3 regions of the Achromobacter sp. JCM 18799 genome follow, and region 1 is predicted to be linked to each of the others. Evidence: predicted binding sites of a transcription regulator. Region 1 holds the regulator's gene; each other region holds the start of a gene.

What was found. Region 1 encodes LexA, which represses DNA repair genes until DNA is damaged. Its sites were predicted from a motif close to ACTGTATNNNNATACAGT; they were not measured.
Region 2: imuA (translesion DNA synthesis-associated protein ImuA) is a predicted target of LexA. The motif match lies at 1,222-1,239, and genes of this name have one in related genera.
Region 3: ACZ5YA_RS33550 (DNA topoisomerase IV subunit B) is a predicted target of LexA. The motif match lies at 1,650-1,667, and genes of this name have one in related genera.

Annotation. Positions count from the first base shown of each region.
Region 1 is NZ_AP043866.1:1,817,770-1,820,772, forward strand. Features, by position in the region: gene ACZ5YA_RS08620 (amino acid aminotransferase) at 1-980, shown strand, start outside; gene lexA (transcriptional repressor LexA) at 1,185-1,835, shown strand; gene lon (endopeptidase La) at 1,960-3,003, opposite strand, start outside.
Region 2 is NZ_AP043866.1:1,390,612-1,393,614, reverse strand. Features, by position in the region: gene ACZ5YA_RS06665 (Y-family DNA polymerase) at 1-533, opposite strand, end outside; gene imuA (translesion DNA synthesis-associated protein ImuA) at 463-1,167, opposite strand; gene ACZ5YA_RS06655 (amino acid permease) at 1,384-2,919, opposite strand.
Region 3 is NZ_AP043866.1:7,067,820-7,070,822, reverse strand. Features, by position in the region: gene ACZ5YA_RS33550 (DNA topoisomerase IV subunit B) at 1-1,454, opposite strand, end outside; gene trxA (thioredoxin TrxA) at 1,781-2,107, shown strand; gene rho (transcription termination factor Rho) at 2,225-3,003, shown strand, end outside.

The sequences.
Region 1 (3,003 bases):
TCGCCGGTTACAACAACGGCGCGCAAGCCCTGCTGCTGGGCAAGGATTCCGCACTGGCCGCCGCCGGCCGCGTGCTGACCACCCAGGCCCTGGGCGGCACCGGCGCGCTGAAGATCGGCGCCGACTTCCTGCGCCAACTGCTGCCGACCTCCAAGGTCCTGATCAGCGATCCCAGCTGGGAAAACCACCGCGCCCTGTTCGAGCGCGCCGGTTTCGAAGTCGGCACCTATTCGTACTACGACGCCGCTACCCGCGGCCTGAACTTCGACGCCATGCTGGCCGACCTGAAGGCCGCGCCGGCCAAGACCGTCGTCGTGCTGCATGCCTGCTGCCACAACCCCACCGGCGTGGACCCCACCGCCGACCAGTGGAAGCAGATCGCCGCCGTCGTCAAGGAAAACCATCTGGTCCCGTTCCTGGACATCGCCTACCAGGGCTTCGGCGACGGCCTGACCGAGGACGCCTCGGTCGTGCGCATGTTCGCCGACCTGGACCTGACCATGTTCATCAGTTCCTCGTTCTCGAAGTCGTTCTCGCTGTACGGCGAGCGAGTCGGCGCGCTGACGGTCGTCGCCGGCAGCAAGGACGAAGCCACCCGCGTGCTGAGCCAGCTCAAGCGCGTGATCCGCACCAACTACTCCAACCCGCCCACCCACGGCGGCACGGTGGTGTCGACGGTCCTGAACACGCCTGAACTCTTCGCCATGTGGGAAGAGGAACTCGCCGGCATGCGCGACCGCATCCGCCTGATGCGCAAGCAACTGGTCGACAAGATCAAGGAACACGGCGGCAAGCAGGACTTCAGCTTCGTGCTGAAGCAGCGCGGCATGTTCTCGTATTCGGGCCTGACCGCCGCGCAAGTGGACCGCCTGCGCGAAGAACATGGCGTGTATGCCGTTTCCAGCGGCCGCATCTGCGTCGCCGCGCTGAACAGCGGCAACATCGACAAAGTCGCCAAGGGCATCGCGGCCGTGCTGTAAAGCCGTTTACCGCGCACAGGCCCATGCGGGCCTGCAGCCAGGAACGGGACCTTCGGGTCCCGTTTTCTTTTGGCTCGGGCCGGCTTTTTTCTTTTGGTCCGGGCCGGCTTCTTCTTATGGCCCGCCCCGAGCTTGCTTTTTTGCGCTGCGTCCCCCAGAATGGCGCTGTATATATGTACAGTCCGCTAGCACCGGATCATCGCCATGGCCAGCAAACTCACTGATCGCCAACAACAAATCCTGGATCTCATCAGGCAGACCGTCACGCGCACGGGCTTCCCGCCGACCCGCGCCGAAATTGCCCTGGCCCTGGGTTTCCGATCCCCCAACGCGGCGGAAGATCACCTCAAGGCGCTTGCCCGCAAGGGCGCCATCGAGCTGACCGCCGGCGCGTCGCGCGGCATCCGCCTGAAGGACGCCTCCCCTGCCCCCACGCAAAGCTCGCTGCCCATGCCGGGCCTGGCCCAATTGCTGCTGCCGCTGGTCGGCCGCGTCGCTGCGGGCAGCCCCATCCTGGCCGCCGAGCACGTGGAACGCGAAGTCGGGGTCGATCCCAACCTGTTCGCCCAGACGCCCGACTACCTGCTCAAGGTGCGCGGCATGAGCATGCGCGACGCTGGCATCCTGGAAGGCGACCTACTCGCCGTAAAGAAAGCCTCGGAAGCCCGCAATGGTCAGATCGTGGTCGCCCGCCTGGGCGACGACGTCACCGTCAAGCGCCTGCAACGCCAGAACGGCCACATAGAACTCCTGCCCGAAAACCCCGATTTCGAACCCATCGTGGTCGAAGCTGGCCAGGATTTCGCGCTGGAAGGCATCGCGGTGGGCCTGATCCGCACGCACGCGCTGCACTAGGAACCAACAGCTCCTGCGCCTGCGCAGCATAAAAAAACCCCCGCCAATTTCTTGGCGGGGGTTTTTTGTTGGAAGCTGCATCCAGGAGGAGCGCCGCTTACTGGCGGCGTCGCTCCCGGCTCCATCAGTGCTTGAGCACCGGGTCGGTCGAACCCGGTTCGGCAGGCTTGGCCACCAGGGGTTCCTTGACCGCTTCTTCCTCGGCCAGGGGCTCCGGCAGGCGCTCCAGCGCCAGTTCCAGCACCTTGTCGATCCAGCGCACCGGCACGATCTCGAGATGGTTCTTGACGTTGTCCGGGATCTCCGCCAAATCCTTGACGTTTTCTTCCGGAATCAAGACCGTCTTGATGCCGCCACGGTGAGCTGCCAGCAGCTTTTCCTTCAGGCCGCCGATGGGCAGGACCTCGCCGCGCAGCGTGATCTCGCCGGTCATGGCAACGTCGGCGCGCACCGGAATGCGCGACAAGGCCGACACCATGGCCGTGGTGATCGCGATACCCGCGGACGGACCGTCCTTGGGTGTCGCGCCTTCCGGCACGTGCACGTGCATGTCGTGCTTCTCGAACACGCTGTCGGCAAAGCCCAGGCGGCGGGCGCGGGAACGCACTACCGTGCGAGCCGCCTCGACCGACTCCTTCATCACGTCGCCCAGCGAGCCGGTGCGTTGGATGACGCCCTTGCCGGGCATGTCCGCGACTTCGATCGTCAGCAGGTCGCCGCCGACTTCCGTCCAGGCCAGACCCGTCACCTGACCGATCTGGTTTTCCTTTTCGGCCATGCCGAAGGCATAACGGCGCACGCCCAGGAATTCACTCAGGTTGTCGCCCGTGACGTTGACCGGCTTGACCTCGGCGGCCTTGCCTTCAGCCTTGGCGCGGTCGCTCTGGGTCAGCAACTGCTTGATGACCTTGCGGCAGATCTTGCCCACTTCGCGTTCGAGCGCACGCACACCGGCTTCGCGGGTGTAGTAGCGCACGATGTCGCGCAGCGCACTGTCGTCGACCGTGAGTTCGCTATCCTTCACGCCGTTGTTCTTCATCAGCTTGGGCAGCAGATGGTCGCGGGCGATGTGGATCTTCTCTTCCTCGGTGTAACCCGACAGACGGATCACTTCCATGCGGTCCAGCAGCGCCGGCGGAATATTCAGCGTGTTGCTGGTGGCCACGAA
Region 2 (3,003 bases), 430 kb from region 1:
TGCGGCAGCAGGGCCAGCGGCAGTGCGTCCAGCCGCCGGGTCAGCGTGGGCAGCGTCAGGGTGCGCCGGGGTGCGCGCCGGCCGGGGCTGCGCGCCAGCAGCCAGGCGCCGGCGGCGGTCGGCGCCATGCCTAGCGAGACGCGCAGGTCCAGGGCGCGCAAGGTGGCGGCGACCCGCCGGTGCAGCGCCTTCGGACCGCGGAAGAGCATCAGGCTGGCGCTTACGTTCAGCAGCAACGTGTCGCCGTCGGCCAGGGCGATTTCGGGTGTGTATTGCAGCAGCGCCAGCGCCGCGCCCTGCAAGGCTTCGGACTCGGCCAGGACATCGCGGGGCAGCAGCTCGACCTCGGGGGCGATGGCGGCCGCGCCCGCGCGGCGCATGCCCGGCTTGACCCCGGCGCGGCGGGCGGCGGGCGTCAGGGCGGCGACGCGTTCCTGTTCCAGGACCGCGAACGCCTGCCCCTCAAGCGGCCAGTGCGGGCGCAGTGCGTCCAGCGGCAGGCAGCGCAGGAAGGCGGCGATCCAGAGGCGCATGGCGGGGAGAAACAGGTGTGGTGGCGCCCGGTTCCAGGCCCACGTATAGCGGCGTATCGCAGGCGGGCCCGCGGCGCTTCAGGATGTGGACGGACAAGCCGCCTGCGGCCGGCGCGAGCGCCAGCCGCAAGGGCGCGGGCGTGGCGTTTTGCGCCGCGCTGCTGGGGCGCACCGCGATGAACAGCAGGTCGCTGGCCTGGGCGGCCAGGTGCAGGCGGCGCAGGGATTCGGGGCGCACATGGGGCAGCCAGCAGATCAGGGCGCCGCAGCTGCCGTTCTTCAGGATCTGTTCGGCGGCCCAAAGCGCGTCCACGGGTTTTTCCGGCGCCACCCAGAGCAATTGGCGCGGATCCAGCCGCCAGCTCATCCAGCTGGCGATGTGGGGCGCGTGCGGCGGCTGCACCAGCGCGATGGCGCGGCGGGTTTCCAGCTGGGCCAGCGCCGGACGCAGCAGGCGGATTTCGCCGATGCCGGGGTGCGGCACCAGCAGTTCGGTCAGCGAACCCAGCGGCCAGCCGCCGTCCGGCAGCTCGGGCGAAAGCGCGGCATGCCCGGTGGGCAGGGTGCGGGCGGCGCCTTGAGCCAACTGGGTGGCGCGCCACAACGCGGGATGGATACGTTCTGGGGACTGCATGGCGATCGGTTCCGGCTTGCGGGGACCCGGGGTAGTGGCCGATGCGTCATTATAGCTGTATATATATACAGTATTTAAAAGGGGCGGAGCGCGCCGCGAATAGTTTTGCGCCGGTAACGCGGCAGCCCAAAAGAAAACCCGCCCGTACACCTTTCGATGCAGAGGAGCGGGCCGTGTTGAACGCGATTTTAGCCGCTTCAGGCAGGCGGATCGCAATCAAGCGCGGGCGTTCTGCGCAGTAGATACCGAGGCCTCCACACCCGCCGCGCGATCCAGATCCAACCCATAAAACCGCATATCCTCGTACCGGATCCAGTGCGACTTGCGCACCAGCCGGTGGCCGATCCACAAGGCCAGGAACAGCGGGATCGCCAGGTAGGTGGAGATCACGCCGATCCAGTCGATGCGGTCTTGCAGGAAGGCCTGGTAGTTCTGGCCCAGCGTGACCGCCAGGCACAGGACGAAGGCCAGCAGCGGGCCGAAGGGGAACAGGCCGGCCTTGTAGGGCAGGTCGGCGGTGTCGTAGCCGTGCTTCACATAGCCCTGGCGGAAGCGGTAATGGCTGACCGCGATGCTCAGCCAGACGATGAATTCGGTCATGCCGGCGAAGTTCAGCAGCCAGATGTAGACGGCCTTGGGGCTGTACACCAGGCTGAACAGGCACAGGCAGGCCAGCAGCGCGGTGGCCATCAGCGCGTACAGCGGCACGCCGCCGCGGGTGACGCGCCGGAACAGGGCGGGCGCCAGGCCCTCCACCGCCATGTTGAACAGCATCCGCGTCGCCGCGTACATGCCGGAATTGCCGGCCGACAGCACCGAGGTCAGGATCACGGCGTTCATCACGGTAGCCGCCGACAGCAGCCCCGCGTGCTGGAACACCAGCGTGAAGGGGCTGACCGCGATGTCTTCCACTTCGTTGCGCAGCAGCTGCGGGTCGGTATAGGGCAGCAGCAGGCCGATGATCAGGATGGCCAGCACGTAGAACAGCAGGATGCGCCAGAACACGTGGTTGATCGCGCGCGGCACGTTGCGGCGGGGATTCTCGGATTCGCCGGCGGCCACGGCCACCAGTTCGGTGCCCTGGAACGAATAGGCCACCACCATCGCCACGCCCACCCAGGTGGCCGCATTGCCCACGAAGGGCGCGTCGCCGACCGACCAGTTGACCAGGCCCACGGGCGTGCCGCTGTGGATGATGCCCACCAGCATCGCCAGCCCGACGCCGATGAAGCACAGCACGGCCACGACCTTGATGATGGCGAACCAATACTCGGCTTCGCCGAAGCTGCGCGCCGAGAAGGCATTCAGCCCGAAGGTCAGGGCCAGGAAGGCCACGCTCCATATCCAGCCGGGCGTATCGGGGAACCAATAGGCCATGACCAGTTGCGCGGCCACCACGTCCACCGCCACCACCGTGGCCCAGCTGATCCAGAAGTTCCAGCCCAGCGCGAAGCCGAAGCCGCCGTCGACGTAGCGCGAGGCATAGGTGCAGAAGGAACCCGATACCGGCATGAAGGTGGCCAGTTCGCCCAGGCTGGTCATGATGAAGTAGACCATCAGGCCGATGGCCAGGTAGACCAGCAGCGCGCCGCCCGGGCCGGCCTGGGCGATGGCGGCGCCGGAGGCCACGAACAGGCCGGTGCCGATGGCCCCGCCCAACGCTATCATCGTGAGGTGGCGCGCCTTGAGCACGCGATGCAGCTGGTTCTGGCCGGCAGGCGTGGCGCCGGATTCTGTTGTCGGAGTTTGCATTACTGGGGTAGGAAGTTGCCGCGGCGGCGGACCATCAGGCACGGGCGTGCGGGCCTGCCCGCCAGGCAATGCCGCGCAAGCCAG
Region 3 (3,003 bases), 1.9 Mb from region 1:
GGGCCGTGCGGGTCCACGCCGATGGCGACGGAAATGTCATGGATTTCGTTGTTGGCAAAGAGCCGGTCGCGGTCCACTTCCCAGGAATTGAGCACCTTGCCGCGCAGCGGCAGGATGGCCTGGAATTCCTTGTCGCGGCCCATCTTGGCCGAACCGCCGGCGGAGTCGCCCTCGACCAGGAAGACTTCGGTGCGGGTCGCGTCGCTGGACTCGCAATCGGTCAGCTTGCCCGGCAGCACGGCCACGCCCGAGCTCTTGCGCTTTTCGACCTTCTGCGCCGAGCGCTGGCGCGCCTGGGCCTGGCGGATGGCGAGTTCGGCCAGCTTCTTGCCGTACTCGACGTTGCTGTGCAGCCACAGGTCCAGCGCGCTCTTGGAAAAGCCGCCAACCAGGCGCACCGCGTCGCGGCTGTTCAGGCGTTCCTTGATCTGCCCCTGGAACTGCGGGTCCAGCACCTTGGCCGACAGCACGAAGCTGGCGCGGGCGAACACGTCTTCCGGCAGCAGCTTGACGCCCTTGGGCAGCAGGCTGTGCAGTTCGGCGAAACCCTTGACCGCCCCGAACAGGCCTTCGCGCAAGCCCGATTCATGGGTGCCGCCGGCCGGCGTCGGAATCAGGTTCACGTACGACTCGCGCACTGCGTTGCCGTCCTCGGTCCAGGCCACTACCCACTGGGCGCCCTCGCCTTCGGCGAAGTTCTCATGGTCGGCCCCGGCGTACTGTTCGCCTTCAAAGAACGGCACCATCAGCTCCGCCCCGGCCAGCGCCTCGGACAGATAGCCGCGCAGGCCGTCCTGGTACTGCCAGGTCTTGGTGTCGCCGGTCTTCTCGTTGACCAGGGATACCTTGACGCCCGGCAGCAGCACGGCCTTGCTGCGCAAGAGGTGCGTCAGCTCGCCCAGCGGAATGTTGGGGCTGTCGAAATACTTGGCATCCGGCCACACGCGCACGCGGGTGCCGGACTTCTTGCGGCCGCCCTGGTCGTAGGGCGCCAGGGGCTCGGCCACGTCGCCGCCCTTGAAGACCAGGCGGTTGACGGCGCCATCGCGCCACACCACCACTTCCAGGCGCGTGGCCAGGGCATTGGTGACGGACACGCCCACGCCGTGCAGGCCGCCGGAGAAGGCGTAGGCGCCGCCGCCCGCCTTGTCGAACTTGCCGCCCGCGTGCAGGCGCGTGAACACCAGCTCCACCACGGGAGCGTTCTCTTCAGGGTGCAGGCCGACGGGAATGCCGCGCCCGTCGTCCTCGACGGAAACGCTGCCGTCGACGTGCAGCGTGACCTGGATCTGCTTGCCGTAGCCGGCCAATGCCTCGTCTGCGGCGTTATCAATGACCTCCTGCACGACGTGCAGGGGGTTTTCGGTTCGGGTGTACATGCCCGGGCGCTGCCGCACGGGCTCCAGTCCCTTCAGGACGCGAATGGACGCCTCGGTGTAACGTGGAGTGGCCAAGTTATCCCCAACATCTGTGGAAAAAAACCGACATTTTACGGATAAGTCTAGATTCTGCGCGGCTCCCAGTGGGATGAGCACGACCTGAGCAGCTCCGAATTCGGTAGGATGATGACAGTCACAGCCAGCGCATCGGGTCGATACGCCCCGGATCGCGATAACTGCGCCGCAACATCCTACACAAATCCAGCAACTCCTGTTGTTATTAACAGTGGTATGCCTGTTGATATTGACAGTGGTATGCTTGAGTCCATCCACAAACAAGAACAACGGCGGGGCGCGTCCCTTTTTACGCGCCTTTTGCTGCCGAACCGAGAATCACCATCATGAGCGACCAAATCAAGAACGTCAGTGACGCCAGCTTCGATGCCGATGTGTTGAAATCCGGCCAGCCGGTGCTGGTGGACTACTGGGCTGCCTGGTGTGGCCCTTGCAAGATGATTGCCCCGATCCTGGAAGAAGTCGCCACGGAGTACGCTGGCCGCCTGACGATCGCCAAGCTGAACGTCGACGAAAACCAGGGCACCGCCACCAAGTACGGCATCCGCGGCATTCCCACCCTTATGCTCTTTAAAGACGGCCAAGCCGCCGCCACCAAAGTTGGCGCGCTGTCGAAGTCGCAACTGACCGCATTCCTGGACGGCGCGCTGTAAGCCGCGTGCCGTGAACGAAGGCGCCGCCCTCGGGGCGGCGCTCATTCAATACCGCGTGTGCCCGTCCGTGGCGCGCCGCCAGAACTCTCCTTCACTTTCCCCCAAAAATCCACCGCGATGCACCTCAACGAACTGAAGGCGCTGCACGTCTCGCAGCTGCTGGAAATGGCCGCCGGCCTGGAAATCGAGAACGCCAACCGCCTGCGCAAGCAGGAACTGATGTTCGCCATCATGAAACGGCGCGCCAAGCAAGGCGAGCAGATCTTCGGCGACGGCGTCCTGGAAGTCCTGCCCGACGGCTTCGGCTTCCTGCGCTCGCCCGAGACCTCGTATCTGGCCAGCACGGACGACATCTACATCTCGCCCTCGCAGATCCGCCGCTTCAACCTGCACACCGGCGACTCGATCGAAGGCGAAGTGCGTACGCCCAAGGACGGCGAGCGCTATTTCGCCCTGGTGAAGGTGGACAAGGTCAACGGCGTGGCGCCGGAAGCGATCAAGCATCGCATCATGTTCGAAAACCTGACGCCGCTGCACCCGAACCGCAACATCCGCCTGGAACGCGACATCAAGAGCGAGGAAAACCTCACCGGCCGCATTCTCGACGTCTTCGCCCCCATCGGCATGGGCCAGCGCGGCCTGATCGTCGCCAGCCCCAAGTCCGGCAAGACGGTGATGATGCAGCACATCGCGCACGCCATCACCACCAACTATCCCGACGCGGTCATGATCGTCCTGCTGGTGGACGAACGCCCCGAGGAAGTGACCGAAATGCAGCGCACGGTGCGCGGCGAAGTGGTGGCCTCGACCTTCGACGAGCCCGCCACCCGCCACGTGCAGGTCGCGGAAATGGTCATCGAAAAGGCCAAGCGCCTGGTCGAAATGAAGAAGGACGT